Regions from separate parts of the Rhizobium sp. WW_1 genome, predicted to be linked through region 4. Evidence: predicted binding sites of a transcription regulator. Region 4 holds the regulator's gene; each other region holds the start of a gene.
What was found. The regulator LexA, encoded in region 4, represses DNA repair genes until DNA is damaged. The targets are predictions, from matches to a motif close to TGTTCNNNNTGTGTTCNG.
Positions count from the first base shown of each region.

Region 1: the regulator LexA is predicted to act here: its motif matches at 6,047-6,064, upstream of dinB (DNA polymerase IV).
Region 2: the regulator LexA is predicted to act here: its motif matches at 1,526-1,543, upstream of BJ928_RS28015 (metallopeptidase family protein).
Region 3: the regulator LexA is predicted to act here: its motif matches at 1,432-1,449, upstream of BJ928_RS04595 (ATP-dependent helicase).

Region 1 is NZ_RAIN01000018.1:47,867-55,669, reverse strand. It holds gene BJ928_RS31985 (LysR family transcriptional regulator) at 1-236, opposite strand, end outside; gene BJ928_RS31980 (DoxX family protein) at 392-796, shown strand; gene BJ928_RS31975 (MFS transporter) at 793-2,040, shown strand; gene BJ928_RS31970 (Orn/Lys/Arg decarboxylase N-terminal domain-containing protein) at 2,291-4,648, shown strand; gene BJ928_RS31965 (GNAT family N-acetyltransferase) at 4,772-5,332, shown strand; gene BJ928_RS31960 (hypothetical protein) at 5,411-5,734, opposite strand; gene dinB (DNA polymerase IV) at 6,119-7,216, shown strand; gene BJ928_RS31945 (cytochrome c biogenesis protein DipZ) at 7,299-7,803, opposite strand, start outside.
Region 2 is NZ_RAIN01000012.1:109,347-117,149, forward strand. It holds gene BJ928_RS28005 (CoA ester lyase) at 1-554, shown strand, start outside; gene BJ928_RS28010 (DUF1737 domain-containing protein) at 591-797, shown strand; gene BJ928_RS28015 (metallopeptidase family protein) at 852-1,289, opposite strand; gene BJ928_RS39430 (hypothetical protein) at 1,566-2,546, shown strand; gene BJ928_RS28020 (DNA polymerase Y family protein) at 2,587-4,014, shown strand; gene BJ928_RS28025 (error-prone DNA polymerase) at 4,011-7,469, shown strand; gene BJ928_RS39435 (hypothetical protein) at 7,473-7,772, opposite strand; gene BJ928_RS28030 ((2Fe-2S)-binding protein) at 7,662-7,803, shown strand, end outside.
Region 3 is NZ_RAIN01000001.1:963,969-971,771, reverse strand. It holds gene BJ928_RS04595 (ATP-dependent helicase) at 1-1,356, opposite strand, end outside; gene BJ928_RS04590 (SMP-30/gluconolactonase/LRE family protein) at 1,632-2,507, shown strand; gene secD (protein translocase subunit SecD) at 2,648-5,200, opposite strand; gene BJ928_RS04580 (hypothetical protein) at 5,293-5,712, opposite strand; gene BJ928_RS04575 (glycosyltransferase family 39 protein) at 5,950-7,476, opposite strand.
Region 4 is NZ_RAIN01000010.1:181,912-189,714, forward strand. It holds gene kdsA (3-deoxy-8-phosphooctulonate synthase) at 1-394, opposite strand, end outside; gene BJ928_RS26410 (VOC family protein) at 391-1,278, opposite strand; gene lexA (transcriptional repressor LexA) at 1,695-2,417, shown strand; gene BJ928_RS26420 (ComEC/Rec2 family competence protein) at 2,398-4,848, opposite strand; gene gltA (citrate synthase) at 5,139-6,428, shown strand; gene lpxB (lipid-A-disaccharide synthase) at 6,457-7,638, opposite strand; gene BJ928_RS26435 (LpxI family protein) at 7,635-7,803, opposite strand, start outside.

The sequences.
Region 1 (7,803 bases), on a different contig from region 4:
GACACCGTGCGAACCTCGGAAAGAACCGATGACCCGATCGCGGTCAAGACCGGTTTGCGTGTGCGGTCGCGATCGAACAGCTGTACCCCGAGCTGCTGTTCGAGGGTGGCGATCGTGTAGCTCACCGCCGATGTCGCCCGTCCGAGCTTTCGGCCCGCGGCGGCGAAGCTGCCTGTCTCGACGACGGTCAGAAAGACCTGCAACTGATCGAGGCTCGGCTGGCCGGGGCCCTGCATTTCAAATTCCTTGAACGTTATGACCAGTATTTTACGGGTATTTTTTATCAAAGTGAATGCTTAGTTTTCCGACCAGACAGCGGGGGTCGCAGATCAACCGATCCCTTCGGCCGATCATGGGCCTTAAGTCTCCTCAAGAACACTAGGGATACATCATGAATACGCAGTCCTCTTATCTACCTGCCTTCGGTCGCCTGCTGATTGCGGTGATCTTCATCTTCAGTGGCCTTGGCAAGATCGCCGAACCGGCGATGACCCAGGGCTACATCAGCTCAGTCGGCCTGCCAGCGCCGCTCTTGGCCTATCTGGCGGCAATCGCCGTCGAAATCGGCGGCGGCATCCTGCTGGTGATCGGATTCCAGACCCGGATCGTCGCCCTCGCCATGGCCGTCTTCACGGTCGTGACCGCCCTGTTCTTTCATCATGATTTCGCCGACCAGAACCAGATGATCCATTTCCTGAAGAATGTCGCCATGGCTGGCGGCCTGCTCCAGGTCGTCGCTTTCGGAGCCGGCGCATTCAGCCTCGACGGCCGGCAATCTGCAAGGGTCGCCGCATGAGTGCGCATTCACGCGAGACCTTGTCCGAGCCCCTGGCCATGGCGCTTGCCCACCAAGGCATCGAAGCGGAAGAGCCGATTGAACCGCCGGCAACGACAGCGTCTTGGGCGGCACTGGTGGCGATCGGCGTTGGCGCCTTCGCTCTGGTCACGACCGAGTTCCTGCCGGTTGGCCTACTTCCGCAGATCGCCAGCGATATGACCGTAACCGAAGGCCAGGCCGGACTGGCGGTGACCATGTCGGGCCTGTTTGCCGCCACCGCCGCACCGATCAGCATCTGGATCGCGGGCAGCCTTGATCGACGCAAGGTGCTGCTGTTTCTCCTCGGAATACTCCTGATCGCCAATCTCATCGTTGCGATGGCACCGAGCTTCCTGATGATCCTGCTCGGCCGTGTTCTTCTCGGCGCAACGATCGGCGCCTTTTGGACCATCGCCGGTCCGCTCGGTCCCCGGCTGAAGCCGGGTCCAAAGGCAGGCCTTGCAACGGCGATCATCCTGTCGGGGGTTTCGCTCGGAACGGTGGCTGGCGTGCCGGTGGGCGCGCTGATCGGTGAGCTCGTCGGCTGGCGGTATACATTCGGTCTATCGGCCATTGTCGCCGTGCTCGTGCTTGTCGCCATCGCGCTGCTCGTTCCGCCGCTCCCGGTCAAGAGCTCCGGTGGGCTCGGCGACCTCTATCGGGTCTTCAAGAACCCCATGGTTCGGTTCGGCCTCGTCGGGATTTTCCTATCGTTCGTCGGTCAGTTTGCCGGCTACACTTATATCGCGCCGTTTCTCTTGAAGATCGTACGCGTCGACCCTCCGACGGTCAGCGCAGTCCTGTTCGGATTTGGACTAGTTGGCGTCGCAGGCAACATTCTCGGCGGCTGGGCGGTTGGAAAGAGCCTGCGATGGGCGACCGCCGGTACCCTGACGCTTCTTGGTACTTCGGTGCTATTGCTGATATTGCTCGGTTCCTACCCCGCTGCGGCAATTCCACTGATCCTCGTTTGGGGGCTCGGCTTCGGGATGCAGCCGATCGTCATACAGAACTGGATGTTCAATGCTGCGCCCGATCAATTGGAAGGCGTACAGGCGATACTGGTTTCAGCAGCCCAGACTTCGATCGGAAGCGGTGCCCTCATCGGTGGCCTCCTCTTCGACCAGTTGGGCCTGAAGGCCGCTTTTGCCGCTGCCGCCGTTACGGCATTTCTGACGGCCGCCATGTTCGCTGCCCTGAAGCCGTCGGCAGCCGGCCGGTAGCTGCCGAAAGCGACCCAACCGCCATCGCCAGCAGACATGCGGCCCGGAACCTTGATCTTCGGGCCGCGCAGCCACCTTATTCAGTGCGCTTGCCATCCCTTCGATGACCAGTCAGCAGCACCAATTGAGGAAGCTCGAAAATTAGCGAGGACAGGCCGTCACCGGCCCTGTTTCGAGGCTCCTCTATTCTGTCACATCCTTGTCATCAAATGCGCCGACACCTCATGCCTAATCAGGAGCGGGTATCGACATGGATTATTTCAGACGTTTCAACTTTCTGTTCGCAACGCCAACCTTCGACAGCGAGGATCTGGAAGGCGCCCGCTACAATCAGATCATCAAGGAAATCGAACGCTCCGGCTTTGAAGTGGTGCGGGCCCGCAATCTCGAAGACGCCGAGATCGCCGTCCAGACGGATGCCGCCATCGGCTGCATGCTGGTCGACTGGGGCAAGAAGGGGCTTGAGGGCAAGACGGCCTCCCTCATCAACCTGATGCGCCGACGCGGCCTCGAGTTTCCGATCATCCTCTTGATCCGGCGCAAGCGCTTCGAGGACGTGCCGGTCGAAGTGCTCGATTTCATCGATGGCTATGTCTTCCTGTCCGAGGAAACGCCGGCCTTCATCGCGAAAAGCCTTATCAGCCGGTTGAAGCAATATGCCGAGACGCTGAAGACGCCGTTCTTCGGCGCGCTGGTCGACTATGCGGAAGAAGGCAATCATCTTTGGACGTGCCCCGGCCACAATGGCGGCATCTTCTACAGCCGAAGCCCCATCGGGCGGGTCTTCATGGAGCATCTCGGCGAAGCGGTGTTCCGCGACGACCTCGACAATTCCGTGCTCGATCTCGGCGATCTGCTGACCCATGAGGGGCCGGCACTCGCCGCACAAAAGGAGGCGGCCAAGATTTTTGGCGCCGAAAAGACCTATTTTGTTCTGAACGGTACCTCCACCTCAAACAAGGTCGCTTTGTCAGCTCTCGTCACCGATGGCGACCTGGTGCTGTTCGACCGTAACAACCACAAGGCCGCCCATCACGGCGCCCTGATGATATCAGGCGGCATTCCGGTCTACCTGCCGACCATACGCAACGTCTATGGCCTGATCGGCCCGATGGATTTCGCGACCATGGACGAGGACACTCTGAGAGAGCACATCCGTACCCATCCGCTGGTGAAAGACCCCGAAGCCTACAAGAAGCCACGCCCGTTCCGCGTCGCCGTCGTGGAGCAGTGCACCTATGACGGCACCATCCACAATGCCGAGATGATCCTCAAGCGCATCGGCCATCTCTGCGACTACATCCTCTTCGACGAGGCATGGGCGGGCTTCATGAAGTTCCACCCGCTCTATGCCGGACGCTTCGCCATGGGGCTTGCCGATCTCGGCCCGGATGCGCCCGGCATCATCGCCACGCAATCCACCCATAAGCAGCTGGCAAGCTTCTCGCAGGCCTCGCAGATCCACATGAAGGACCGGCATATCACCGGTCAGAAACGCCGCGTCGAGCACCGCCGCTTCAACGAAAGCTTCATGCAGCACGCCTCGACCTCGCCCTTTTATCCGCTCTTTGCCTCGCTCGATGTCGGTGCGCAGATGATGAAGGGCCGCTCGGGCGAAGTGCTCTGGGACGACACGATCCGCCTCGGCATCGAGCTGCGCAAGAAGATCCGCGCCGTTCGCCGCGAATTCGAGGAGAAGGAGCATCGCCCGGAACGCCGCTGGTTCTTCGAACCTTTCGTGCCGGATCGCGTCGCGATCCCGGACGTGTCGAGCCCCGGCGCCGTGCATGACGTGCCTTGGGAGAGCGTCGCCACCGACCAGCTCGCCACCAATCCGGCCTTCTGGCATCTGACGCCCGGCGCGACATGGCACGGCTTTTCGGGGATGGAGCCCGGCTTTGCCATGACGGACCCGAACAAGCTCACCCTGCTCACCCCCGGCTTCGACCGGGCGACGGGGCAATACACCGAGCACGGCATTCCCGCGCCCGTGGTCGCGCAATATCTGCGCGAAAACCGCATCGTCGCGGAGAAGAACGACCTCAATTCGCTGCTCTTCCTGCTGACACCGGGCGTCGAGGCGAGCAAGGCCGGCACGCTGATCAGCGGGCTGGTCGCCTTCAAGAAACTCCATGACGACAACGCGCTGCTGGAGGAGGCAATTCCGGAATTCTATCGGCGCCGGCCGGGCCGCTATGCGGGCGTGCGGCTTCGCGACCTCTGCATGGAAATGCACAAGTTCTTTCGCCAGGCCGATGTCAGCGCACTCCAGGCCAAGCAGTTTTCCGCCGATCATCTGCCGCCGATCGCAATGTCGCCCCATGATGCCGCGCGCTGCCTGGTACGCAACGATGTGGATTATCTGCCGATCGACGAGATTGCCGGCCGCATCGCAACGACGCCATTCGTTGTCTACCCGCCAGGGATCGCGACCATCGTGCCCGGCGAGCGGCTGACGGAAAGAGCAAAGCCGATGATCGACTATCTCAAGATGTTTGAAACCTGCTTCAATACCTTCCCCGGTTTCGAGGTGGAGATTCAAGGACTCTATCGCGAAGTCGATGCATCAGGCAGAATCAGGCTCTATACCTACGTCGTCGCGGAATAGAGCAATTCCAGAAAAACTGCGCAGCGGTTTTCCGTCCGGAATTGCTAGATAACAAAGAGGTAGAGCGGTTCAGAGATTCCGTGAAGAGCTGAACCGCTCCAGGCTTGAAAATCAGGTTCGATCATGAAGCAGGATAAAACAATCGTCGTTCGCCCATCCCGGGAGAGCGATGTCGACGCCATGTTGGCAATCTATCGCCGCCACATTCATCGCGGCGTCGAAGCCGGGGTTGACGATAGCGACACGCCGCAACCCGACGATCTACGCGAGCGTCGCAAGAATCTAAAGGATCGGCGCTTTCCGCATGTCGTTGCGATCGAGGGCGAGAAGGTCGTGGGCTATGCCTATGTCGTGCTGTTCCGCAAGCGCCCAGCCTATCGCTACACCGTCAAACACTCGATCTATGTGCATCACGACCATATCGGCCAGGGCGTCGGCAGCCTGCTCATGCGCGGGCTGATCGACGCCTGCGCAGCGGCCGGCTTCCGACAGATGATCGGCTATATCGACGCCGACAATGCGGCTTCGCTTGCCCTGCACGAACGCTTCAGCTTCGTTCGTGTCGGCCTTTTGCCGGCCGTTGCCTATCGCTACGGCCGTTGGGCTGACACGGTGATGGTCCAGCGCTCACTCGGCCCCGGCGCAACCACGCAGCCGCCTCCGCCACCGCTCTCCACCCGCTGAAACCGAGCGAGTTGCTGCAAGCCGCGCGTATGTCGATAACGGCGAACTGGTGCCTTCTGCCGCCACGAAGACCCGTGCTTATCTTGTGCGCGGCATCGCAGCGAGCCTGAAACCCAGCACGAAATCCACGACCTTGGACGAGGACATCTCGCAGGGCTTGAGGGCAATCTTCGTTCCGGAAAGCACATAGAGATTGAAGCTGATGATGTCGGTGCCGCCGAGTTCCTCGCCGTAGAGCCAGACCCGTTTCTCATCGGCGGACCGCTTGACGGTCACACCCCAGGCCTGCTCCAGAAAGCGCCCCTCCGCATAGCCCTCGGGCAGCTCTGCAAGCGCATTTTCGAATTCAGCCAAGCCGCCGGACCGCAACTTTGGCGTGTCGTCCCTCATGGAGCCAGGCATTCGTCGCATATGCCGCAACCGTCCTCATCCATCTTCCTGGCCGATCGCACCTTTCGACAGCACAGACACGCGGTACCGTCTGCTCGCGATTCCTCGTCGCGCTCGGGCGGGAGAATCTCCATAAGCAGGTCGGAAACTGGATTGATTGCGATTTGGCCCATCATGAGGCTCCGTATTGGGGGACGGACAAGAGATAGGAAGCCTCGACCGCATCTCAAGGTGGCGTTTGCAGCAAGACTGGCACGGGATGCCTTCTTGGGCTTTCTCAGGCATGACGACAGAGCCGGTTTGATATCGTCATCAAGGATGATATGTTCTGCATTTGTTTCGGCAGCTACAGATGAAGAGCCGTGCTGAACTTGCAGTTTGATGACCGAGTCCGCCATGAACGACATGAGCCCCAGCCCCATACGAAAGATCATCCATGTGGACATGGATGCGTTCTATGCTTCGGTCGAGCAGCGGGACAATCCCGAACTGCGGGGCAAGCCGCTTGCCGTCGGTGGGTCTGCGGCACGCGGCGTGGTCGCGGCGGCAAGTTATGAAGCCCGCGCCTTCGGCGTTCACTCGGCGATGCCATCGGTCACGGCAAAGCGGAAATGCCCCGACCTGATTTTCGTGCCGCCGCGCTTCGACGTCTACCGGGCTGTATCGCAGCAGATCCGGGAGATCTTCGCCGAATATACTTCGATGATCGAGCCACTATCGCTGGACGAAGCCTATCTCGATGTCACCCAGAATCTGAAGGGCATGGAGATCGCCACCGAGATCGCTTTGGAGATCCGAACCAAGATCAGGCAGGTCACCGGGCTCAATGCTTCGGCTGGCATTTCCTATAACAAGTTCCTCGCCAAGATGGCGAGCGACCTGAACAAGCCGAATGGCCAGGCGGTCATCACGCCGAAGAATGGGCCGGCCTTCGTCGAAACGCTTCCCGTCAAGAAGTTCCATGGCGTCGGGCCCGCGACCGCCGAGCGCATGCACAAATACGGGATCGAAACCGGGCTTGATCTGAAATCTAAGTCCCTCGCCTTCCTGCAGGAGCATTTCGGAAAGGCAGGGCCTTACTTCTACGGCATCGCCCGCGGTATCGACGAGCGCCAGGTAAAACCCGACAGGGTTCGCAAATCCATAGGCGCGGAAGATACATTCACGCAGGACATAGACGACCTCGAACTGGCGACGGCGGAGCTGCGGCCACTCGCGCAGAAAGTCTGGCGCTACTGCGAGACCGGCGGCATCAGCGCCAAGACGGTGACCGTGAAGATCAAATACTCCGACTTTACCCAGGCAACACGCAGCCGGACAAGTGCCCATCCGGTCGCCGACGCAAGCGATGTTCTCGCAATAGCATCCGCGCTTCTAGCAACCGTCCATCCATTTGTGCGGCCTATCCGGCTGCTTGGTATCACGCTCTCGTCTCTGACGAACGAAGATGCCGATAATGGTCAGCCGCAGTCCCAGCTCGACCTGGGTATTTGAGAAGGCCGACCTCCCTCCGATCGATCACGATAACGACCCTGATCTCTCTACCCTGGGCGAACGAGAATGCTAGACCTTTTCCTTAGCCGAAGGTAAAGGCATAAGCCTCGGCGCCTGGATCGAGGAACTTGATCTCGAATGTGTGATCCGACACCGGGCCGCTCGCACGCACGAGCTGATAGAGCCTTTGCCCCGTCACCACCCCACTACCGTCTGCGTCGGTATCGACGCCGTGGCTGTCGCCGGGCGGCTTGCCATCGACGGTGATCTGGAAGCGAACGGGTTTTCCGTCCGCCGATGGCCCAAGCACCAGATGCAGGTCGCGGGCATGGAAGCGATAATAGAGCCGACTATCGGCAGCGTTCGAAGTCGCTTCCTGCGGGCCGACGGTCCAGTTACCGGCAAGACCCCATTCGTTGAGTTTCGGCATTGCCGCGACATAGTCGTGAGCGGCGTCGTTCACGGTGCCGGCATCATCCGCAAAATTCTGCGAGCGCAGATAACCGACATAGGTTTCCGGCGATTGTACATCGGCCTCGTTGGAGGCGGCCTCCGCGCCCGTCGCCTTCACGGCCACGATGTCGCTC
Region 2 (7,803 bases), on a different contig from region 4:
GCATCTGGGCGATGATCGAGACGCCGCGCGGCATCTTGAACGCGGCTGCGATCGCCGAGGCCGGGCGCACGGCCGGCAGCCAGCTCGATTGTTTCGTCGTCGGTCTCAACGATCTCAGGAAGGAAACCGGCGTCCTGCCGCAGCCCGGCCGCCCCTATCTCGTGCCCTGGCTGATGCAAGTGATCTTGGCTGTCAGCGCCTACGGGCTCGAGGCCATCGACAGCGTCTTTAACGATTTCAAGAATGCCGGGGAATTCGAGGCCGAATGCGGCCAGGGCCGCAGCATGGGCTTTTCGGGCAAAATGCTGATCCATCCGAACCAGATAGAAGCCGCCAACCTGCATTTCGGCCCGGATGCGGCGGCCATCGCCGAGGCCGAAGCCATCATATCAGCCTTCTCGGAGCCGGGCGCCGACGCCCTTAATGTCGTGAACCTTGGCGGGCGGATGGTGGAGCGGCTGCACCTTGTTCAGGCGGAAAGACTCATTCATAAAGCTCGCCTGATCGAACAACGCTCTTCGGGCGCCGTCGCAGCGTCTCGCATAGAGACCTGACGTCGCACTGACTGGTCAAACAAGAAAGATGCCTTGATGAAACTCTACCGCTTCCTCACCGGACCCGATGATGCTTCCTTCTGCCACAAGGTGACTGCGGCGTTGAACAAGGGCTGGGAACTATCGGGCTCGCCGACCTACGCCTTCAATGCCGCGACCAATCAGATGCAGTGCGGCCAGGCCGTCGTCAAGGAAGTGGCCGGCAAGGATTACGATCCGGATATGAAGCTCTCCGAGCAGTAAGCACGGACTGAAATTCTTCGCCTCTCCCCGGCCGTCTTGCGGTCGGGGTTGGTATCACCGATCCGTCGCTTCTTCGGCGCTCGCCTCGATGCGCTCCATGTCCTCGTCGCTCAGGCCGAAATGATGGCCGATCTCGTGGATCAGGACGTGGGTGATGATGTCGCCAAGGGTTTCGTCGTTCTCGGCCCAATAATCGATGATTGGCCGGCGATAGAGGCGAATCTTGTTGGGCATGTCGCCGGTCTGGGCGGTAAAGCGCTCCGAAATTCCACGCCCTTCGAAGAGGCCGAGCAGGTCGAAGGGCGTTTCCAGCGCCATGTCCTCGAATACCTCGTCGTCCGGGAAATCCTCGATGAGAATGACGAGGTTGCCGGTGAGCGAGCGGAATTCGTCCGGCAGGTGGCTGTAAGCCTCCATTGCCAGGGATTCGAATGTGCTGATGGAGGGCGAGTGGCGGTCCCGCCAATCTTCGCTCTGGTCGACGCGAGCCATGAATATTCCTTCCTTGGCTGGTCATATAGAGACTTTGCGCGGCTTTTACGAGAGCGGATTAGAGCATGATGCCGAAAAGTGTTTGAGCGGTTTTCGGACGATATCATGCTCTACCTTTTTGATTTTAGAGCGGATTCAGATTTTTGGTCGATCAGACCGAAAGTCATCTGACTCTAGGCAAAGGAATATTTTCTCATAAAATGGTGTTGACTCTTTTTCCGACCTCTGGAATCCATAAGAACATAACAGGAACATTGTCGATCTGGAGTGAACGTCATGGCCGAGGCTGCCGTGGCGCGGGAAACGCTTTTTGCCCTGCGTGAAACCATTGCCCGACTGGAAGGCAGGCCGATCCCGGCACTGGCAGCAGTGGCGCATGACATGCTGGCAGACAAGCCGGCGATGGGGACGGTGGGCATTGCGAAGCCGATGTCTACCCAGCCTATGCCTGAACAGCCACTCCTTCCGATCGGCGTCGATAATCTCGACGCGGCGCTGCAAGGCGGCCTGCCGCTCGATGCGCTGACGGAAATCCGTTCGCTCGGCCTGCGCGATGCCGGGGCGGCAAGTGGTTTTGCCTTGGCGCTCGCAGCGCGGCTGCATGCACAGGCGTCGGATGCGGTCGTGTCCAAGTCCCCGATCCTGTGGATCGGTGACACGGTCGCGACGATGGAGGCGGGCCTGCCCTATGCCATTGGGGTCAGCGATTTCGGGCTGGAGCCTGCGGCTTTCCTGCAGGCCTCGCCGCGCAAGCTGGACGATGCGCTCTGGGTGGCGGAGGCCGCACTTGGCAGTGCCGCCTTTGCTCTCGTCATTCTGGAAGTGCGCGGGAATCCCGCCCGTTTCGGCCTGACCGAAAGCCGGCGGCTGGCGCTGAGGGCCAAGGCGGCGGGGCGGCCCTTGTTTCTGTTGCGACAGGGAGGCGAGGAGGAGGCAAGCAGCGCCCTCTTCCGCTTTTCCGTCGAACCTGCGCCGGCGCAGGCGCGGCCCCTGCCGGATGGATCGCTGCTTGGCGGCAGCATCGGTCATCCGGCCTTTCGTCTGACCTTGGAAAAGAGTCGCAACCCGGCGCCCCTTTCCATAACCCTGGAGTGGAATGCCCATGACCGCCGTTTTGCCCCCATCCTCGACACTCAACGCCCTGCCTTTCCCGGGGAATACGCAGCGCATTCTGGCGCTGACCTTCCCGCATCTGCCGACCGACCGGATCGCGCGCAAGCGCTGGGGTCTGTCCTGGCGTTCGACAGGCAGGCTTGAAGCCCCGCCGCTCGCCTGTGCCGGCAAGCTCAACAATGCCATGCGACTGACCGCGCTCAACGAGCGGGCTGAAATGATCGGCCTGAAGCCGGGTCAGGGCGTGGCGGAGGCCAAGGCAATCTGCCCCAATCTCGATGTGGTCGAGGAGGACCCGGCGGCGGACCGTAAGCTTCTGGAAGCGATCGCCGACTGGTGCGACCGCTATACGCCGCTGGTGGCGATCGATGGCAAGGATGGCCTGTTTCTCGATATTACAGGCTGTGCCCATCTTTTCGGCGGCGAGGAGGCGCTGCTCGAGGACATCCTGATCCGGATTTCCCGGCTGGGGCTCGATGTGCGCGGCGCCATTTCCTCCGCGTCTGGCCTGTCCTGGGCCGTCGCTCGCTTTGACGACAGCCGCATCGTTCCTCCCGAAGCCATGGAGGAAGCCTTGGCGCCGCTGCCTGTCGTGTCCTTGCGGCTCGGGGAGGAAACGGTTGCGGCCCTGCAGAAGATGGGCCTGAAGCAGGTGGGCGATCTTCTGGCCGCGCCGCGCGCGCCGCTTGCCCGCCGTTTCGGTGCGCAGTTGCTGCTGCGGCTCGATCAGGCCGTCGGCCTTGTCGAGGAGCCGATCTCGCCGCGTCGCCCGGTCGCGCAATTGTCGGCCGAGCGCCGGGTGGCCGAACCGGTGCAGGCGGAAGCCGATCTTCTGGAACTCGCCCGGCAGCTCGCCGAAACGTTGAAGCCGGGGCTGGAAGCGCGGGGTGTCGGCGGCCGTTCCTTCGAGCTTCTGCTCTTCCGGGTGGATGGTGCGGTCTTCCGCATTGCCGCCGGCGCATCGCAGCCGTTGCGGGAGCCGAGCCGGATTTCAAGCCTGTTCACGGAGCGCTTTACCGCCATTCATGATGACCTCGATGTCGGCTACGGTTTCGAGATAGTCCGCCTCAATGTGCTGCAGCATGCGCCTTTCGATGCAGCGCAAGGCGATTTCATCGGAGAGAACCGCCAGGATGGCTCGCTCTCGGCCTTTGTCGACCGGGTGGCCGCACGGCTGGGGCCGGATTGCCTGCAAGGGTTCGAACTGCGGCAGAGCCATATCCCCGAGCGTGCCGTGCGGCCGCTGCCGGCCATGGCTATCCTCGCTTCGAAGCGGCGCACGGGCAACGAGGATGCGGGGTCCGGCTTCTTCCGCGGCGAGCGACCGCTACGGCTGTTTCGCATGCCGGAGCTGGTCGAAACCATTGCCGCCGAAGTGCCTGATGGCCCGCCCCGGCAGTTTCGCTGGCGGCGGGTCATGCATCGGGTCAGCCGGGCCGAAGGGCCGGAGCGGCTTTCGGCAGAATGGTGGCTCACGGAAAAGGAAGAGCCTGCCCGCGATTATTTCCAAATCGAGGACGAGGAAGGCCATCGTTTCTGGCTGTTTCGCAAGGGGCTCTATGGTCGAGGCGGCACGGCGCCGGATTGGTATATGCATGGGGTCTTCGCATGAACGCGCGCCCGAGCTTTCACGACCCCCTGCCCTTCTGCGAGATCGGAGTGAGAACGAACTTCTCTTTTCTCGAAGGGGCCTCGCATCCGGAGGAGATGGTGGCACAGGCTGCCCTCCTGAAATTGTCCGGATTTGGCATTGCCGACCGTAATTCGGTGGCCGGCGTCGTCAAGGCGCATGCGCATACCAAGCTTCTCCAGGCGAAATATGATGATGTCATCAAGGAAAACCTTGTGCTTCGAGCCCAGGGTAAGCCGGCGGAGCCGTTCTTGAAGCCGGTTCGTTTCCAGCCTGGCGCCCGTCTAGTGTTTTCGGACGGCACGCCCGATATTCTTGCCTATCCGCAGAACCGCAAGGGCTGGGCGCATCTCTGCCGGTTGCTGAGCGCCGGTAATCTGCGCGGCGAGAAAGGCGTATGCATCCTTCATGAAAGCGACCTCGTGGAATGGGGTGACGAGATGATGCTGGCGCTCATTCCCGATGCTGAGAGTGTCGAGATGCCGGAGGGGCAGGTAAGGCTGGAGGAGTGCCTGAAGCGGCTATGGATGCGTTTCGGCAGAAAACTCCATATGGTCCTGTCGCCGGCCTACGACGGGCGGGACCGGATGGTCTTTGCCACGCTTTCCATTATCGCACAGCGCAACGGCGTGCGGCCGATCGCCAGCAACCAGCCGCTCTATCACGCGACCGAACGCAAGCCACTTGCCGATATCGTCATTTCGATCCGCGAGCACGTGCCGATCACTGAAGCCGGCTTCAGACTGGCGGCCAATGCCGAACGCTATATGAAGGACGCTGCGGAAATGGCGCGTCTCTTCCGGGATTATCCGAAGGCCATCGCCAATACGCAGAAGTTTTTTAGCCGGCTGTCTTTTTCGCTGGATGAGCTGAAGCATAACTATCCTGATGAAAGCACCAAGGGTGAGACCGTTTCGGAAACGCTGGAGCGACTGACGTGGGAGGGGGCGAGATGGCGCTTCCCTGAAAAGATCCCCGAAAAGGTCTCGATGCAGATCGAGCATGAACTCAAGCTCATTCATGAGCGGCAATATGAGCCTTATTTCCTGACGGTGCACCGGATCATGGAGTTTGCCCGTAGCGAGAATATCCTTTGTCAGGGAAGGGGATCGGCCGCCAATTCGACGGTCTGCTATTGTCTCCGGATTACCGAGGTCAACCCTGAAATAACGAGCTTGCTCTTCGAGCGCTTCATCTCCACAGACCGGGAAGAGCCGCCTGATATCGATGTCGATTTCGAGCATGAAAAACGCGATCAGGTCATCAAGTTCATTTATGATCATTACAAGATGGAGCATGCGGGATTGACGGCGGCAGTCACCAGTTATCGTGCGCGCTCAGCCGGGCGTGAAGTGGCGAAGGCCTTCGGCATGTCAGAGGATGTACAATCCGCTCTTGCGAGCGGCGTTTGGGGTTGGTCGACGGAAAAATTGTCTGATCGCGAGGCCAGGCTCGCCGGCCTTGATCTTAAGAACAAGACGACGGAACGTATTCTTTTGTATGCCACCACACTGATGGGTTTTCCACGGCATCTGACCCAGCATGTTGGTGGTTTCGTTATTACCAGAGATAGATTGGATGAGGTGGTGCCGATCATGTACACGGCGATGAAGGATCGCTACATGATCGAATGGAACAAGGACGATCTCGACAATCTCAATATATTAAAGATCGATGTCCTGGCTCTCGGCATGCTGACCTGTCTCGCCAAGGCTTTCGATCTGCTGCTCCTACATTACGACGTGAAGAAAGAGCTCGCCGATCTTGGTAGCGGCGAATATCCCGATCGTATACCGGTCTATGACATGATCTGTCGCGCCGACACGGTCGGCGTCTTCCAGATTGAGAGTCGGGCGCAGATGAGCATGCTGCCGCGTCTCCGTCCTCGCAAATTCTACGATCTGGTCATTGAGGTAGCGATTGTCCGACCTGGTCCCATCCAAGGCGACATGGTTCATCCTTACCTCAAGCGGCGGGATGACGATCTTCATAACCGGCCGATCGAATATCACCGTCCGGAATTAAAGGCTGTCTTGGAGCGAACATTAGGGGTTCCGCTGTTTCAGGAACAGGCGATGCAGATTGCGATTACGGCAGCCGGATTCTCGGCGGCGAAGGCCGATAGATTACGCCGATCCATGGCGACGTTCAAACGGACAGGGAAGGTTGACGAATTCAAGCAGGACATGGTTTCGGGTATGGTCGCGAACGGTTATCCTCGAGACTTTGCCGAGCGCTGTTTCAGCCAGATCGAAGGTTTTGGCGAATACGGCTTTCCCGAAAGCCATGCGGCGTCCTTTGCCTTGCTCGTCTATGCCTCCTCCTGGCTCAAGGCCTATTATCCCGATGTCTTCTGCGCGGCGATCCTCAATGCCCAGCCTATGGGCTTCTATGCGCCGGCGCAGCTGGTGCGCGATGCGCGCGAGCATGGCGTCGAGGTTCGGCCGGTGGATGTCAATCATTCCAGCTGGGATTGTCTGCTGGAAAAGGCGCGCTTCGATCCAGGCGCAATCGACCGGCGGCATGCCTCGATGCACGACGATATCAAAACGCAATGCGCGGTCCGTCTCGGCTTCCGGCAGGTCAAGGGCCTATCCGAGGATGAGATAGAGCAGCTCGTCAAGCACCGTGGTGATGGCTATCGGTCCGTGCGCGATCTCTGGCTGCGATCCGGGCTTGCCAAGGCGCAGATCGAGCGTCTGGCGGATGCGGATGCGTTCGGCTCCATCGGCCTTAGCCGGCGCGACGCGCTTTGGGCCGTGCGGGCGCTCGATGCTGGCAGTGCCGCCGAAAAGCTTCCCCTCTTCGATCTCGGCGACCATGCGGAGCTGCAGGTCGAGCCCACCGTTTCGCTGCCGGAAATGCTGCCCGGCGAACAGGTCATCGAGGATTATCGCTATCTGTCGCTATCCCTGAAGGCGCATCCGGTATCTTTCCTGCGTGACGATTTCGCGCGGCAGGGCATTGTGCGGAGCCGGGATCTGCCCGGCATCGCCAGTGGCCGGATGGTGACGATCGCCGGGCTGGTGCTGGTGCGCCAGCGGCCGGGTTCGGCCAAGGGCGTGATTTTCATGACTTTGGAGGACGAAACCGGTGTGGCCAACGCGATCGTCTGGCGGAAAAAATTCGAAAAATACCGGGCCATCGTCATGGGCGCGCGGCTGGTGAAGATCCGCGGACGTCTGCAGAGCGAAAGCGGCGTCATTCATGTGGTGGTCGATCATATCGAGGACATGACACCCGCACTCGGCATTCTCCAACGCGAGGCACGGCGCTTCGGCGTGAGCGACCGGGCGGATGAGACGCTGCGGCCGACGATGGATCACAGGCAGAAGAAGTCTGCTCAGCCGCCGCGTGGACCCGTGGCAGCGGCGGAAGGCCGCAGCAATAGCGCGGAAACGGCAAGAGTCATGCCGAGAGGGCGCAATTTTCATTGAGATTCAGGGTGCCGTAACTTGGAGCAAGTGGCCGCCGGCCTTGCCGGCGGATTCATTCGAATCGTTTCTTTCTTGACAAAGGGCGTCTTCTTTAGCAGATAACAAGACAGCGGATGTCATGTTTGACGGGCTGAGCGAAGAATGCTGGTTTGCAGTTGTAATTACATCACCGACAAAGAAATCCGGGAGGTCATCACCGAACTCCTCGATCGGGACTGTTGGCAGCTCATAGTTCCCGCCAAGGTTTATCACGCCATGGAGAAACGCGGCCGTTGCTGCGGCTGTTTCCCGAATGTTGTTGATATCATTATACAGACAACCGAAGAGTATCATG
Region 3 (7,803 bases), on a different contig from region 4:
TTCGCCGATCTGGTCGAGCACACGTTGCGCCGTGGAGGGGCCGACGCCGGGCAGAAGTTGCATCAGGCGGAAGCCCGCCACGCGGTCGCGCGGGTTCTGGGCAAAGCGAAGCGCCGCCAGCATGTCCTTGACATGGGCGCTGTCGAGAAATTTCAGCCCGCCGAACTTGACGAAGGGAATGTTGCGCCGGGTCAGCTCCACTTCCAGCGGGCCGCTATGGCTCGATGTGCGGAAGAGCACGGCCTGCTGCTTCAGCCTTGCACCGCCCTCGCGATTTTCCAGCACCCGATCGGCGATGTAGCGCGCTTGGTCGGCCTCGTCGCGCACCGTCACCAGCCGCGGACGCTCCGCGCTCTGCCGCTCGGTGCGCAGGTTTTTGGTGAAGCGCTCCGAGGCAAGATCGATCACGGCATTGGCGGCGGCAAGAATCGGCTGCGTCGAACGATAATTGCGGTCGAGCGTGACGATATCGGCCGGTGGCGTGAAGGCTTTCGGGAAATCGAGAATGTTGCGCACGGTCGCGGCGCGGAAGGAGTAGATCGACTGCGCATCATCGCCGACGACGGTCAAGCCTCGGCCATCGGGCTTCAAAGCCAAAAGGATGGAGGATTGCAGCCTGTTGGTATCCTGATACTCGTCGACAAGCACATGATCGAAGCGGCTGCCGATATCCTCGGCGATCAGCGGCTCTTGCAGCATATGCGCCCAGTAGAGCAGCAGGTCGTCGTAATCGAGCACGTTCTGAACCTGCTTTGCTTCGACGTAGGCGGCGAAGAGATCGCGCAGCTGCTGCTCCCACATTGCGCACCAGGGAAAGAAGTCGCGCAGCACGCCATCGAGCGGCGCTTCCGCGTTGACGGAGCGGGAATAGATAGCAAGGCAGGTCGCCTTGGTCGGGAAGCGGCTTTCCGTCTTGGAAAAGCCGAGGTCGTGGCGCGCGAGGTTCATCAGATCGGCGCTGTCTTCGCGGTCGTGGATCGTGAAGGCCGGGTCGATGCCGATCTGCTCGGCATAGTCCCGCAGCAGGCGCGCGCCGATACCGTGGAACGTGCCGGTCCAGGCGAGCGCGTCGGCGGTGATGCCGGCATTCGCTCCCAGTATCTCGCGGCAGATGCGCTCGACACGGCGACCCATCTCGGCTGCGGCGCGGCGTGAGAAGGTCATCAGCAGGATGCGGCGCGGATCGGCGCCTTTGACGATCAGATGCGCGACTCGATGGGCAAGCGTATTGGTCTTGCCGGAACCCGCCCCGGCGATGACGAGCAGCGGCCCGGCAATATGGCCGTCATCGCTCGTGCCATGCTCCACCGCCAGCCGCTGCTCCGGGTTCAGCTTTTCCAGATAGGCAGCGGTCATCGACTCTCCTGGATGCCTCGGGTAGGGGCATGAATGCGCTATACGCGGCGAATCGCCGTCGCGAAACCGAATGGGCGTTCTATGGATGTTCCGAATCGCCAAAGCCTGTCAAGATTCACGCGGTTGGCACGCAGATGTGAGAAGTTGCGCAAAAAACTTATCCGGATTCCGCTTGCTTCGGCTCGAAAAGGACTTTCTTCGTGCTTATGTATCGTTTTGGCGCGCCAATTTGAGTTTTTGGGGTTTCGCAGTGCGTAGAGTGAAGGTTTCAGAACATGAACGAAACGATCGCCACTGGCCTGCGTCTGCCTAGCGGGCTGGTGGCTTTGCCGGATGGGCGTCTGGCGCTTGTCGAAATGGATGCCAGTCGCCGTAATATGACGCTCTATGATGCAGGCGGCGCGTCCCGGGATGTTTTCCGGATCGGCGGCGCTCCGAGCGGGATTGCTCTCGACGGCGATGGATGTTTCTGGGTAGCCGGCGGCCCGGAAGACTCCCTGGTAAGGCTCTCGGCCCAGGGACGGGTCCTTCAGGTGATCGAGGGTAGCGCGGACGGCCCGTTTCTCCATCCCAATGCTCTTGCCTTCGGGCCTGATGGCCTGCTCTACATGACCGATTCCGGGTTTCGCCTCGCCGACCTGCTGGAAGGCGGTCATATCAATCCCGATTTCTTCAAGGCGGCCTATAATGGCTGCGTCTATCAGATCGATCCGGCGGAAGGCCGAGTCATCCGTGTCCTGGCTGCCGGTCTGCTCCTTGCCGGCGGTATTGCCTTCGATGCCGACGGGCTGCTTTATTACAGCGAGACGCTGACCGGAAAAATCTACCGGCAGATTGTCGGCGGGCGGCAGGAAATGTTTGCGCAGTCGATGACGTCGCCGGCTACCAATGTGCTGCGTGGGCCGTCCGATCTGGCTTTCGATCGCAGCGGCACGCTTTATTGCGCCATGTATGGCCTCGGTGAAGTCTGCCTGATCGACACCGAGGGCAAGATGGCCGGCCATATACGCACCAATGGCGCGCGGCCAGGCAATATCGCCTTTACCGTCGATGGCAAGCACTTGCTCGTTAGCGAGCAGGAAAAGGGTGTGGTGGAGAAGATAACGGCGCCTCGTCCGGGCCTGCCGTTGCATATGCCGATCATATCTTGAGGCGCTTCGCGGTCTTTCAGATCCGCTCCATGGCAGCCTAATCGCAAAACTGCCTTGCGTTCTTGCGCCGCCTCTCTTTTGTCCGGCGGGTGGACATGCCCGGAAACCGGGCATGTCCTGTTTCATATAATCGCTGCTTGTTAGGCTGCTGGGATCTGCTTGTCCTTGCCGGACGTGCCGTCCGCCTGCTTGCCATCGTTGGCAGCCGGCTTGGCATGGCGGCGGCGCCAGTCGCCGAGGAAGAGCAGGATCGGCGCTGCGATGAAGATCGACGAGGCGCCGGCGACGAGAATGCCGAACACCATCGGGATTGCGAAGCTGGAGACGGCGCTGCCGCCCCAGATCGCCATCGGCACCAGCGCCAGGAAGGCAGTGGCGTTGGTATAGAGGCTTCGCGCCAGGGTCTCGTTGATCGACCTGTCGATAATCTCACGCAGCGGCATCGACTTGTAGAGCCGCATGTTTTCACGCATGCGGTCATAGACGACGACCTTGTCGTTCACCGAATATCCGACAAGTGTCAGGATCGCGGCGATGGCTGTCAGGTTGAAATCGAGGCCGGTGATCGCGAAGAAGCCGATCGCCTTGGTGACGTCGAGGACCAGCGTGACGATGGCGCCGACCGCGAATGGCCATTCGAACCGCACCCAGATGTAGACGAGCATCGCCAGGCTGGCGATCACGACTGACAGGATGCCGGCCCAGGCAAGCTCGCCCGAGACCTTCGGACCGATGACATCGGTGCCTTCGATGGTCGCGGTCGGGTCGATTTTGACGATTTCCGCCTTGAGCTTCGTTACAGCAGCTGTCTGCGCTTCTTCGCCGCCGTCCTGACGCTGGGCGCGGACAAGCAAGCTGTTGTTGTCGCCGAAGGACTGCAGTGCGATTTCGCCGAGGCCGAGCGTATTCAGGCCCTCGCGGAACGTCGCCAAATCCGCCGCGTCCTTGGTCTTGACCGACATCTGGATGCCGCCGCGGAAATCGACGCCGTAGTTGAGGCCCGGATGGACGAACAGCACCACCGAGGCGATCGACAGGATCGCCGAGACGGTGATGCCGAAGAAGCGAGCCTTCATGAAGTGGATGTGCTTGTCATAGGGGCTGAAGGGGATCAGCGGCCTGATGTTGAGCACCTTCAGCTTGCTGCGACGGGTGATGGCGATCATCACGACGCGCACGAAGGCGACGGAGGTGAACATCGAGATAATAAGGCCGAGACCCATGGTCACGGCAAAGCCGCGAACCGGGCCGGAGCCGAAGTAGAACAGGATGGCGGCGGCGATCAAGGCCGTCATGTTGCCGTCGATGATCGTCGAATAGGCTTTCTTGAAGCCGTTATCGATGGCGGCGAAGGAACCGCGGCCCTTGCGGGTTTCTTCGCGGATGCGTTCGTTGATGAGAACGTTGGCGTCAACCGCAAGGCCGATGCCGAGCACGATACCGGCGATGCCTGGTAGCGTCAGCGTGGCGCCGACCAGCGTCAGGGCCGAGAAGGTCAGGACCGTGTGGATGAGCAGTGCGACATTCGCGAGAATGCCCCAGGTGCCGTAGAGCACGAAGATGAAAGCGGCAACGAGGACGAAGCCGACCAGGCCGCTATAGATGCCTTTCTGGATCGCATCGGCACCGAGGTCGGCGCCGACGGTGCGTTCTTCGATGACGGTCAGCTTCGCAGGCAGGGCGCCGGCCCGTAGCAGGGCTGCAAGCGTGGTGGCGCTGTCGGCGGTGAAGTTGCCGGAGATCTGGCCCGAACCGCCGGTGATCGGCTCGCGGATATTCGGCGCGCTCAGAACCTTGTTGTCGAGGACGATTGCAAAGGGCTTGCCGACGTTTTCGCGTGTGATTTCCGCAAAGCGGTTGGCGCCGGCGCTGTCGAAGCGGAAGGTCACGAGCGGCTCATGCGTGTTCGGGTCGAAGCTGACGCGGGCGTCGGTCAGGCGGTCGCCGGAAAGTTCGATGCGATCGAGAACCGGATAGCTGTTGCCCTGCTCGTCCTTCATGATGGTGACGCCGGGGCCGGGATTGTTCGGATCGACGTTATCGGCGAGCAGGTGGAAGGACATCTTGGCGGTCGAGCCGAGAAGTTCGCGCAGATGCGACGGGTCCTGTGCACCCGGAAGCTGGACGAGAACGCGGTTCGGGCCGACGCGCTGGATGGTCGGCTCGGCGACGCCGACTTGGTCGACGCGCTTGCGGATGACTTCAAGACTCTGCTGCACGGCGGAATCGACGTTGGCGGCAATGCCTGCCTGCGAGAAGGACATCGCGATGGTCGCGCCATTCGGCTTGATGCTGAGATCCGACTGGCCAGCCGAGAGGCCGGATGTGATCGTATTGGCCAGCGTCTGCAGCTGCGTCACCGCGTCACCGCTCTGCGTGGGATCGTTAAGGGTTACGACGATCTGGTCGCCGGTGCGGACGACCGAGCGGGTCTGGATGTTCTTGTCGCGCAGGACGCGGCGTGCGTCCTGCTGCAGCGATTGCAGCCGACCGTTCGTCAGGTCCTTCTCGTCGACTTCGAGGACGAGATAGGAGCCGCCGCGAAGGTCGAGGCCGAGCGAAACCTGGCTATGCGGAAGCCAGGACGGAATCTTGCTGAGAACCGACTGCGGCAGCGCGTTCGGCAATGCAATCAGAAAGCCAATGACGATGATCACTGTATAAAGTGCCACGAGCCATGGTGAAGTACGCATGGGTATTATCCTTGAAATAAGCTTATGCCTACGGTCTGGCCGCCGGCGGACTTAAGGTCTTGTCGGAGATTTAGCGCGTCTGCGCCGATCGCTTAAGCGAAGTCGCTCGGAGGGCCCCGCGCGCGATAGGCGCGGAAGGTCAGGGATTCGAACCGGGCAGCATCGTCCGGACAGTTCGATTGCCAGGAGCTTGCCGGATATCCGAGCGAGGGAAGGGCTGCAAGCGTTGCAGGCCCGATGTCGTGCCATGTCGCCTTCGGCGTCACCAGCCGGTCGGCCACGACGATGCCGCGCACCGGATCGCGCAGCGAAAGGTAGAGCGGCTGGGTGTCCTTGCCCGAAGAGAGGGCATCCGCATCGGCACGCGCGGCAAGGTTGATACCGCCGCCAAGCGCCAAGCCGATATAGGCGAAGAACGCGACGAACAGCGAGGCAATCACGCGCGCTCCGGCGCGGTGCTTCCTGTGATCGCTATCTTCGCTGTCGGCGGCGCCGAATTCGAGCGGGCTCAACGGTCCAAAATGCCTTTATTCGTCTGCCGGCGCGAACGCCGGCGGTTCGGTCATGATATCAGGACGCCTCGCGTCTTCCCACTGCATAATTCCTTAAATCTGGGTCGATTTAAGGAATTATGCAGCAGATTGAAAGTGCTACAGCGACCTTTGCGCGTCACATGTGACGCGCGGCGCTGTAGTGCGGCCTGTCATGATGCAGTTGTGCGAGCCGGTCAACCGTCCGGGCGCGATTTCTTAATTTTCCGTATCTCCCGTTTCGGCGGCGGATGGCTTGGGCGCGAGGCAGGATGCCGGGACGCGATAGGCATAAAGCGTCTTGCCCTTCATTTCGCCATAGGGCGGCGACCAGCTCTTCAGGAGCTCGGCCTGGCCCCCCGGGCAATCGATCGGATCGTTGTCGACGAACAGGACCGGACCGGTCACGCTGGCCGGCAGGGAGAAATCCTGCTCGTAATAGTTATGGGGAAAGCCGCCGAAATGGCGGGCATAGATGCGGAACGGCTGGCCCTTCAGCGTATAGTAGAGATCGGCGAGGACATCGCGGTCCTGCGCGACGATATCGGTCATCTTCGCTTCCGTGGCGATATTGGCGATTTCGTTGCTGATGACGCTGCGGCCGACATAGCGCTTCATGACAAGATCGCCGTTCGGCAGCTTGATGTCATAGGCGAAGACCGTCAGGACGGGGATGACGATGGCGACGACCGCGCCGATGATCAGCGACGTGCTCAGCCCCTTCTTCGTCAGGCGATAGAGCACCAGCACGGCGAGAATGGTGCCGGCGGCATAGGCGGAGACGGCCCAGTTGGCATAGGCCTTGGCGAGAAGGGCTTGCAGCGTGATCAGGGCTATGACCGGCACGGACAGCCAGAACAGCAGCTTTTCCCTGTCGTCGCTCTGCCCGCGGATGACCCGCCACGTTGCCCATAACATCGCATAGAAGACGACCGGGCCGACGACCCCGAATTGCGCGCCGAAGAAGCTGAGCCCGTTGAGCACATGCTTCGGCAGGCTGTTGCCGTTGCCGCCCTTGCTCCATTGGGCAATGCTTTCGGTGTGCTTGATCGTCGCCGCATCATGGGTGAGGTTCCACCAGAGATTGGGGGAAACGACGATGGCGCCGACGATCGCGGCAATCGCGACGTCCCGCCAGGCGATGCGCGCCGACCGCATCGTCAGCATGGCAATGCCGACGCCGGGGAGCAGGAAGAGCACGGAATATTTCGTCAGGAAGGCGATGCCGAGGCTGGCGCCGAGGATGATGGCTTCCAGCACCGAAGAGCGCTTGTTGAGGCCGATAAAGGCCCAGACGGCGATCGTCACGAACAGGATCTGGATCGTGTCGGTCGATACGAGCACTGCCGAGAGCGAGGCGGCGGGCAGTGTGATGAAGATGACGCCGACCCAGGGCGCGATCTCGCGTCCGGTCTCGTCGTCGATCAGCCGCCGCGTGGTGCACATCAGCATCAGCGCGGTGGCGAGGTGGAAGAGCGGCGCCGACAAGCGCACCCAGAAGGTCGAATCCGATCCCGAGATCACGTTGAAGAAGCGGATGACCCAGGCAATCATGGGCGGCTTGGAATAATAGCCAAAATCCAGATTCTGGCCCCAGAACCAGTATTGCGCCTCGTCGACGAAGAGATCCGTCCTGTTGAGGAGCAGCATGAGCACGCGCCAGAGCGTCACTCCGAAGATGATCGCAAGGGCGAGCCCCAGCGAAAGTTTCTGGCCGTGTGTTCGGGAATGGGTCGTGTCGAGCATTAAAGGATGGGTCTCGGTGCCTGATCGTGAGGCTTAATACGGAACTATTGAGGCCAAAGCTAGCTCCCGGCTATCTCGAAAGACAGCAGGGATTGCTTCATGGCGGCGAAGCGCCATGCATCCGATCCGGGCGATCCGGGATTGTGAGGTATCCGTACGGCCCGCCTAGAGAACGCGGGAAGCGGTCTTGCCGCGCGTCTCTTCGATGCGGCACAGAAGCATGAACGCCACAAGCGTCAGGCTGGCCATCAGCGAGGCGGTCAAACCAAGAACAATCATTGCTCTCTCCGTAGCGACATCGAACCTGTCTATGCCCTGGGTAGTAAG
Region 4 (7,803 bases):
CAACCAAAAGGTCGGTCTGGCGCGAGAGGAAAGCCGGGATCTGCAGGATATCGACCGTCTTGGCGACTATCGCGCACTGCTCTTCCGTGTGGATATCAGTCAGGACCGGAAAGCCGTATTCCTTTTTCAGATCGGCAAAGACTTCCATGGATTTTTCGAGGCCGATCCCGCGCTTGCCCGACAGCGAGGTACGGTTGGCCTTATCATAGGACGACTTGTAGACGAGGTCGATGCCGAGTTTGCCGCAAAGTTCCTTGAGGACGCCGGCGACCATGAAAGCATGGTCGCGGCTCTCCATCTGGCAGGGGCCGGCAATCAGCGAAAGCTTGGCGTTATTGGAGAACAGGACCTTGGAGGCGCCCTCGCCGACGGTCACTTCGGAATTCGTGCTCATACTATCTCCTCGAAGGCGAACAGTGCGCCCTCACCGGGCGCCAGCCTTGCCAATAGACGATTGTTCTTACGCGTGTAGGTGACGCCGTTAGCAGCGAAATGCGACGATGTCACGGAAAGATCGCGCGTTTTGAAAAGGATTGCGCGCGCCCTGAGCCCAGGATCGCTGGTGCGACACGGCAAATCATAAAATACCTCCATGCCCTCCGGCGTCAAAATCTCCAGATCCGCATTGGCCACCCTGACCGTCAAGCCGAACGAATGCTCCATTATCCGCGGGCCGCCAGCAACCTCTTCAAAGAAGCTGCGATAAGCCGCCGGCTTTGGCGCGCAAAGCGCTACCCGCGCGATGCCTGTCACGCCATTCTTATGGTGTTCGAGCACGCTGCGGTCAGCCGGCAAGGCATTGATACGCTGACAGCAGAAGGCGAGGAAGTCCGGCGCGCGCAGATCGGCAGCAAAAGCGAGACGAAAGCCGGCCGTCGTTTCGGTTCCGTCCGGCATCTTCATAGGTCGGGAAAAATCCAGCATTTGCCCCGCCGAAATGGCTGCCGCCCTGAAACGCTCGTCATCAGCAACGGCATCATCCGTGCCGAACACCACAGCCGAGAAGCCATCCTGACCAACCCGGAAGCGGTAGGCCTGGTCACGGGCGACGAAGACATTCCCGTCGACGATACTCGTCTCGCATTGTTCCGGAGACGCCACGCCGAGTGGCTCGAGATAGGTCTTGTCGGCAAGGAAGACGCAGGCGTTTTCGGTGCCGAAAGGATGGCGCGCCTCCGGAGCCACCGTGAAACCGAGCTTGCCGAGGCGCTCGCGCGCAAGCGCTATGTTCACGGCCGGCAGCACGAGATGATCCAGCGGATGCGGGGACGAAGTCATGGCTCCTCCTGTATGCCTGCGGCAGCAGATTTGCGCCGATCCCTAGCGCAATTCAAGATGGGCACACGAAGCTTTTCAGGACTTCGCCAGCGGAAGACGATCTCGCAAACGTGAGGACTGATTCTGCCTCATAGCCAGCTTCAGCAGTATCACATGTCACTGCTTCGTATCCTAAACATAGCGGCCGCATTACAAAAGGCTGCCAGTTGACAGAACAGCATTTCCCATATTTTCCGATAGTTTAGCGTGGATATAACGCTTTGATCCCTTCAGCCGGTCCATTCGCAAGTCGTAATTATTTAATCGACGCAACAAGGCTTTACCGAAATTTAAGTACTTGCGGAACACATATGGAACATATAGTGTCCGTTCTGGATTTGTTTCACCGTTTTTCTTGATTCTGGGGTTCCAAGACGATGTTGACGCGCAAGCAGCAGGAACTGCTTCTCTTCATTCACGAACGCATGAAGGAGTCCGGTGTTCCGCCATCTTTCGACGAGATGAAGGACGCACTGGATCTGGCCTCCAAATCCGGCATTCACCGTCTGATCACGGCGCTGGAGGAGCGAGGCTTCATCCGCCGGCTGCCGAACCGGGCGAGAGCGCTCGAAGTCATCAAACTGCCGGATGCCTATAATCCCAGCTTGCAGCCGCGCCGTGGCTTTTCACCGAGCGTCATCGAAGGCAGTCTCGGCAAGCCTCAGCCTGTGGCTCCACCCGCCCCGCCGAAAGTGGCAAATGACGATCACAATGGTTCGGCGTCCGTGCCGGTCATGGGTCGCATCGCCGCCGGCGTGCCGATTTCCGCGATCCAGAACAATACGCACGATATTACCGTTCCGGCCGACATGCTCGGCTCGGGAGAGCATTATGCGCTTGAAGTGCGCGGCGATTCGATGATCGATGCCGGAATTTTCGACGGCGATACGGTCATTATCCGCAATTCGACGACGGCCAATCCCGGCGATATCGTCGTGGCGCTCGTCGATGACGAAGAGGCGACGCTGAAGCGCTTCCGCCGCAAGGGCGCCTCGATCGCGCTGGAAGCCGCCAATCCCGCCTATGAAACGCGCATCTTCGGGCCGGATCGCGTCAAGGTCCAGGGCAAGCTCGTCGGCCTTATTCGTCGCTATCACTGACCGGTGATGCCGATATGACTGGCGCGTCGAATTTTCCAGTGCGCCAGTCGTAAGTTCGATGCCGGGTCCATGGTCTCTGCGGATTGTCGAAGGCGGTGGAGATATTGGGCTTATCTGCGTCGAGTGCCATTTCGAGCGATCCCGTTCGCCGCAATGTTGCGCCGGTGATGAGCGTCGCTCCGGAGCGGCAGCGATCCAGCCGCAACCGGATTGGTGTCACGACAATGTTTGCGGTATCGCAGGCTGACGGCAGATAGGCTGCATTCTCTATAGTGATCAAGAAGGCGCCATTGTCGAGCATGGCCACGCACCATGCGCCTTTCTGGCAGGCGAAGCTTCCCTGCATCGTTCGGTCGAGCGCTGCCTCCATTGCCTTGCGGACGACGTTCTGTTCTTCGCTGCTTAACCTCCTGCCGCGATCTGCCTTGCTGAGTTGCGGCAGCCTGCTGTCGGCCGGAAGCATGGTCGGCGGCTGATGCTCTGCCGCGGCCAATGCCTTTTGCCATTGCTCGAAGATGAATGCTTGCGGCCTCTCGCGATTGGTAGCGAGAATGTCGTCCTGCCGCAGCGCCACCAGCATGCCATCTTCGGAAATCATCAGGTCCGGCTTCGGCACGCCGCTCCCGAATGCTGCCACACCAACGGACGAAAGCAACAAGAGGAAGCCAAGGTGGCGAAGCCGCGTCCGCAATATGCTCATGACCAGGAAGCCGACGATGAATGTCGGCATCAACCAGGCGGGCTGACGGCCGAAGGTGATATCGCCGCCCCAGCCGGCGACGGTTTTCGCGATCGCGATGACGAGTTCCAGTCCCTCTCCGGTCACCTTCCAGAAAGGTCCGTCGAGACCGAGTGGCATGAGCATCATTGCCGCCATGCCGAATGGCATGACGATGAAGGAGACAACTGGCATGGCCGCCAGATTGGCGGCAAGACCATATGTCGCCAACCGGTGAAAATGCTCGATCGAGAAGATGGCCGTCGATGCGCCACCGATAAACGAGGTCGACATCACCCCTCCGAAGAAACGCGCGACGAACAGCAGTGGGCTTAACACGCGGATCTTCGGCAGGACGCTTTCGCGATGCCGCCGCCGCTTCCACAGCGAGTAGCCCGACACCAGCGCCAGCGTCGCGGCATAGGACATCTGGAAGCTCGGGCCGAGCACCTGCGACGGCGAGAGAACAAGAATGACGATCGCCGATAACGCGACATTGCGCAGACTGAGGGACGGCCGATCGAAGAGCACGGCCACGAGCATGATCGCCATCATGATGAAAGCGCGCTCGGCGGATACGCCAAAACCGGAGATAAGGTAGTAGGCCGTCACCGTCAGGAGCGCGCCGAAGGCCGCAAATTTCTTGGTCGGCCATGCCTGCGCTACACCCGGAAACAGGCTGAAGAGGTAGCGCAGGCCAACGTAGAAGATGCCGGCTGACAGCGCCATGTTCAGGCCGGAAATCGCAATGATGTGGGTCAGACCGGCAATTCTCAGCGCCTCGGTCGTATCCTTGGAGATCGCGCGTCTCTCATCGGTGACAAGCGCCGCTGCGAAGGCGCCGGTATCTCCCGGCAAGGTTTGCCTTATCCTGTCGCCTATGCCGTTGCGCAGGCCGGCAAGCCAGATATCGGCGGTATCGATCAGCGAGCCCGCAGTATTGTCACCGGCTGGAGATATCAGCTTGGGCGTACCATAGGCAAAACCATTGGCGCCAATACCGTTGAAGTAGGAACTGAAGGCGAAATCGTTGAGGCCGGGCAAGGCTGGTCCGGCCGGAGGCGTCAGCCGCGCCCTGCCCTGGATACGATCGCCAAGCGCGAACGGCTCCGCCTGCTTGCGCACGAAGATCGTCACCCGCTCCGGCGTTCGGCGAATGGTCGGCTTTTCCGTTGCCTCGACGCGGACGACATAGCGCCAGCGGCCATTGTCGTAGGATTCCCGTCGCTCGACCTGACCGATCACGGTCGTCGTCACGGCCGAATCGAGCATGATGGTGGAAACCCGCCAGCTTTCGAATTGCGCCAACGCCATGCCCAAGCAAAGAAGCGTTCCGGCGAAAAGCAGGTGGCGCAGCAGCCTGCCCGCCTCGCGCATGAGCAGACGGGCACCCGCGAAGATCAGCAGGCCCGCAAGAATGGCCTGCGGCGGCGGATCGCTTCCAGCCTTGAACCAGATGATCGCGCCGAGGCCCATATAGATCGGCGCAAGCAGAATAGCGCGGCCGTGGGCAGCCTCCTCTTCGATCAGTGTCAGGATGCCCAGCCGAATGCGACTCGACAGTCGCAGCAACCGGGCCGTCAGCCGCGTCTGATCTTGAGTCCGTCTGTGTCGCCGCGCCTCGGTGCGATCGGCAATCGTGGCAATAACAGGGCGAGGCTGCGAGAGCGCAGCATCGTCCCCTTCATCCTTTTGCTGCTCGGATGCCTCCAAATTAGGCACGCGCTGCCGCCCCCACGCAAAACCACAGCTTTCGCGCGATTTTTGCCGTCACCACACAGTGAATTCAACCGAAATCGGCATGGGCAGAGCTAAATTGAGCCGGTTTCGCCGCGTAGCATAATCAAAGCTGCTTCTGCAGTGCCCAAAAGTTGATACTGCATTGCACAATTCGGCATTAGGATAACTTGGCATTAGGCTCTGGATCATATAGCTAGTCGGTAGTCGCTTAACCTTTTGGCGCTTTTTATGGCGTCAATCCCGCCAAATCTTGGAGGATCAGCATGACGGAACAAAGCGCGAAACTAACTTGGGGTGAAAAGACGGTGGATTTGCCGGTCAAGACCGGAACCATCGGCCCAAGTGTCATTGATATTGGTGCCCTTTATAAGAACACCTCCACTTTCACTTACGATCCTGGCTTCACCTCGACTGCGTCGTGCGAGTCCAGCATCACCTATATTGATGGCGATGAAGGCGTCCTGCTGCATCGCGGCTATCCGATCGACCAGCTGGCCGAACACGGCGATTTCCTCGAAGTGTGCTACCTCCTTCTCTACGGCGAACTGCCGACGGCAGCCCAGAAGAAGGACTTCGATCATCGCGTCACCCATCACACGATGGTGCATGAGCAGATGTCGCGCTTCTTCACCGGCTTCCGCCGCGACGCGCATCCGATGGCCGTCATGTGCGGCTGCGTCGGCGCGCTCTCCGCCTTCTATCACGACTCCACGGATATCACCGATCCGCACCAGCGCATGGTCGCTAGCCTGCGCATGATCGCGAAGATGCCGACGCTCGCCGCCATGGCCTACAAGTACCATATCGGCCAGCCCTTCGTTTATCCGAAGAACGACCTCGACTATGCGTCGAATTTCCTGCGCATGTGCTTTGCCGTTCCGTGCGAAGAATATGTCGTCAATCCGGTGCTCGCCCGCGCCATGGACCGCATCTTCATCCTGCACGCAGACCACGAGCAGAACGCTTCGACCTCGACGGTTCGCCTTGCCGGCTCTTCCGGTGCCAATCCGTTTGCCTGTATCGCAGCAGGCATTGCCTGCCTCTGGGGCCCGGCTCACGGCGGCGCCAACGAAGCCGCGCTGAACATGCTGAACGAAATCGGCACGGTCGACCGCATTCCGGAATTCATCGGCCGCGCCAAGGACAAGAACGATCCGTTCCGTCTGATGGGCTTTGGCCACCGCGTCTACAAGAACTACGATCCGCGCGCCAAGATCATGCAGAAGACGGCGCACGAAGTTCTCGGCGAACTCGGCATCAAGGACGATCCGCTGCTCGACATCGCGATCGAACTGGAACGCATCGCTCTGACTGATGAATATTTCATCGAGAAGAAGCTCTACCCGAACGTCGACTTCTACTCCGGCATCACGCTGAAGGCCCTCGGCTTCCCCACGACCATGTTCACCGTGCTGTTCGCTCTTGCCCGCACCGTCGGCTGGATCGCTCAGTGGAACGAAATGATCGAGGACCCGCATCAGCGTATCGGCCGTCCGCGCCAGCTCTACACCGGTGCTCCGTTGCGCGAATACGTGCCTGTTTCCAAGCGCTAAGCTTTTGGTACTGAAACGAAAAAACCGGTCAGAGATGACCGGTTTTTTTATGGGATAGAACGTCCAGAACAATCTGCGCCGCCTTATCGCCCGGCGGCTCCTCGGTCTGCATCCGCTCCCAGACGACATCGTAGCCCGCCAACATCGCGGCGCGCTCCGTCGTTTCGCTCGATAGGCGCTCCATATAGCGCGCCAGCAGGCCCGGCCGCAGAACGTCGTTGATGAGTTCAGGCAGCACGGCATAGTCCGCGATCAGGTTAGGCAAGGCGGCCGTCCAAGTCTTGATGCGCGACAGCACGAATTTTGCCAGCCATTCCGTCTTGTAGGTCGAAACCACGGGGACGCCTGCAAGTCCCAGTTCCAGGATCACCGTGCCTGAAGCCGCCATGGCCGCATCCGCCTGGGCAAAAGCGCTCCATTTGGCGTCCTGGCCGACGAGGATATCGGGCTTGATCTTCCAGTGTCCCGTCAGGGAGCGAACCAGCGCTTCCTGGCGCGGTACGGTCGGCAGTACAAACCGCATATTATTATTTCGCCGGCTCAGTTCTTCGGTAGCCTGCTCAAAAACCGGAAGAAGATGCCTGATCTCCGATGCACGCGAACCGGGTAGAAGCAGGATCGTCTTCTGCGCTTCAGCGTCGGGGAGCCCGCGCAATTCACGCTGGCGACGCGCCTCGACGAGATTGGCGTCCACCGTCAGCCGATGGCCGACATAGGTCGTCGCCGGACCACCCAGGCGCTGCATGGCGCCAGGCTCGAACGGCAAGACGGCCAGCACATGGTCGACATAGGCAAGCATCTGCTGTGCGCGATATTCTTTCCACGCCCAGACGCTGGGGCAGACGTAATTGACGACCGGAAGATTTGGCAGAGCCTTGCGCACCCGCTTGGCAACGCGATGGGTGAAATCGGGGCTGTCGATGATCAGAAGCACGTCGGGCTTTGCGGCAATGATCGCATCGGCCGTCTGCCTTATGCGGGCAAGCAGCTTTGGCAGCCGCTTGATGACCTGGATGAAGCCCATGATGGAGAGTTCGGAATAATCGAAGAGCGAATGCAGGCCCTGCGCCTCCAGCGCCTCGCCGCCAACGCCTACCAGTTCGACCGGGCCATCGTATCGCCGCTTCAAGGCGGCAGCAAGATCGCCGCCCAAAAGATCGCCGGAGACCTCTCCGGCAACGACGGCAAGCTTCAACGGCACACCACTCACATGAAGCCCTCCGCGCTCAGGCCCCGGTCGATGCCGCAGACGAAGATGCCGGCCTCGTCGGCTGCGGTAATCACGGCCTCGCGATCGAGGATGAGCGCTCTTCCGGCCTCGACGGCGACGCCGGCCAGCCCTGCCTTCTTGGCATTCAACACGGTGGAGACCCCG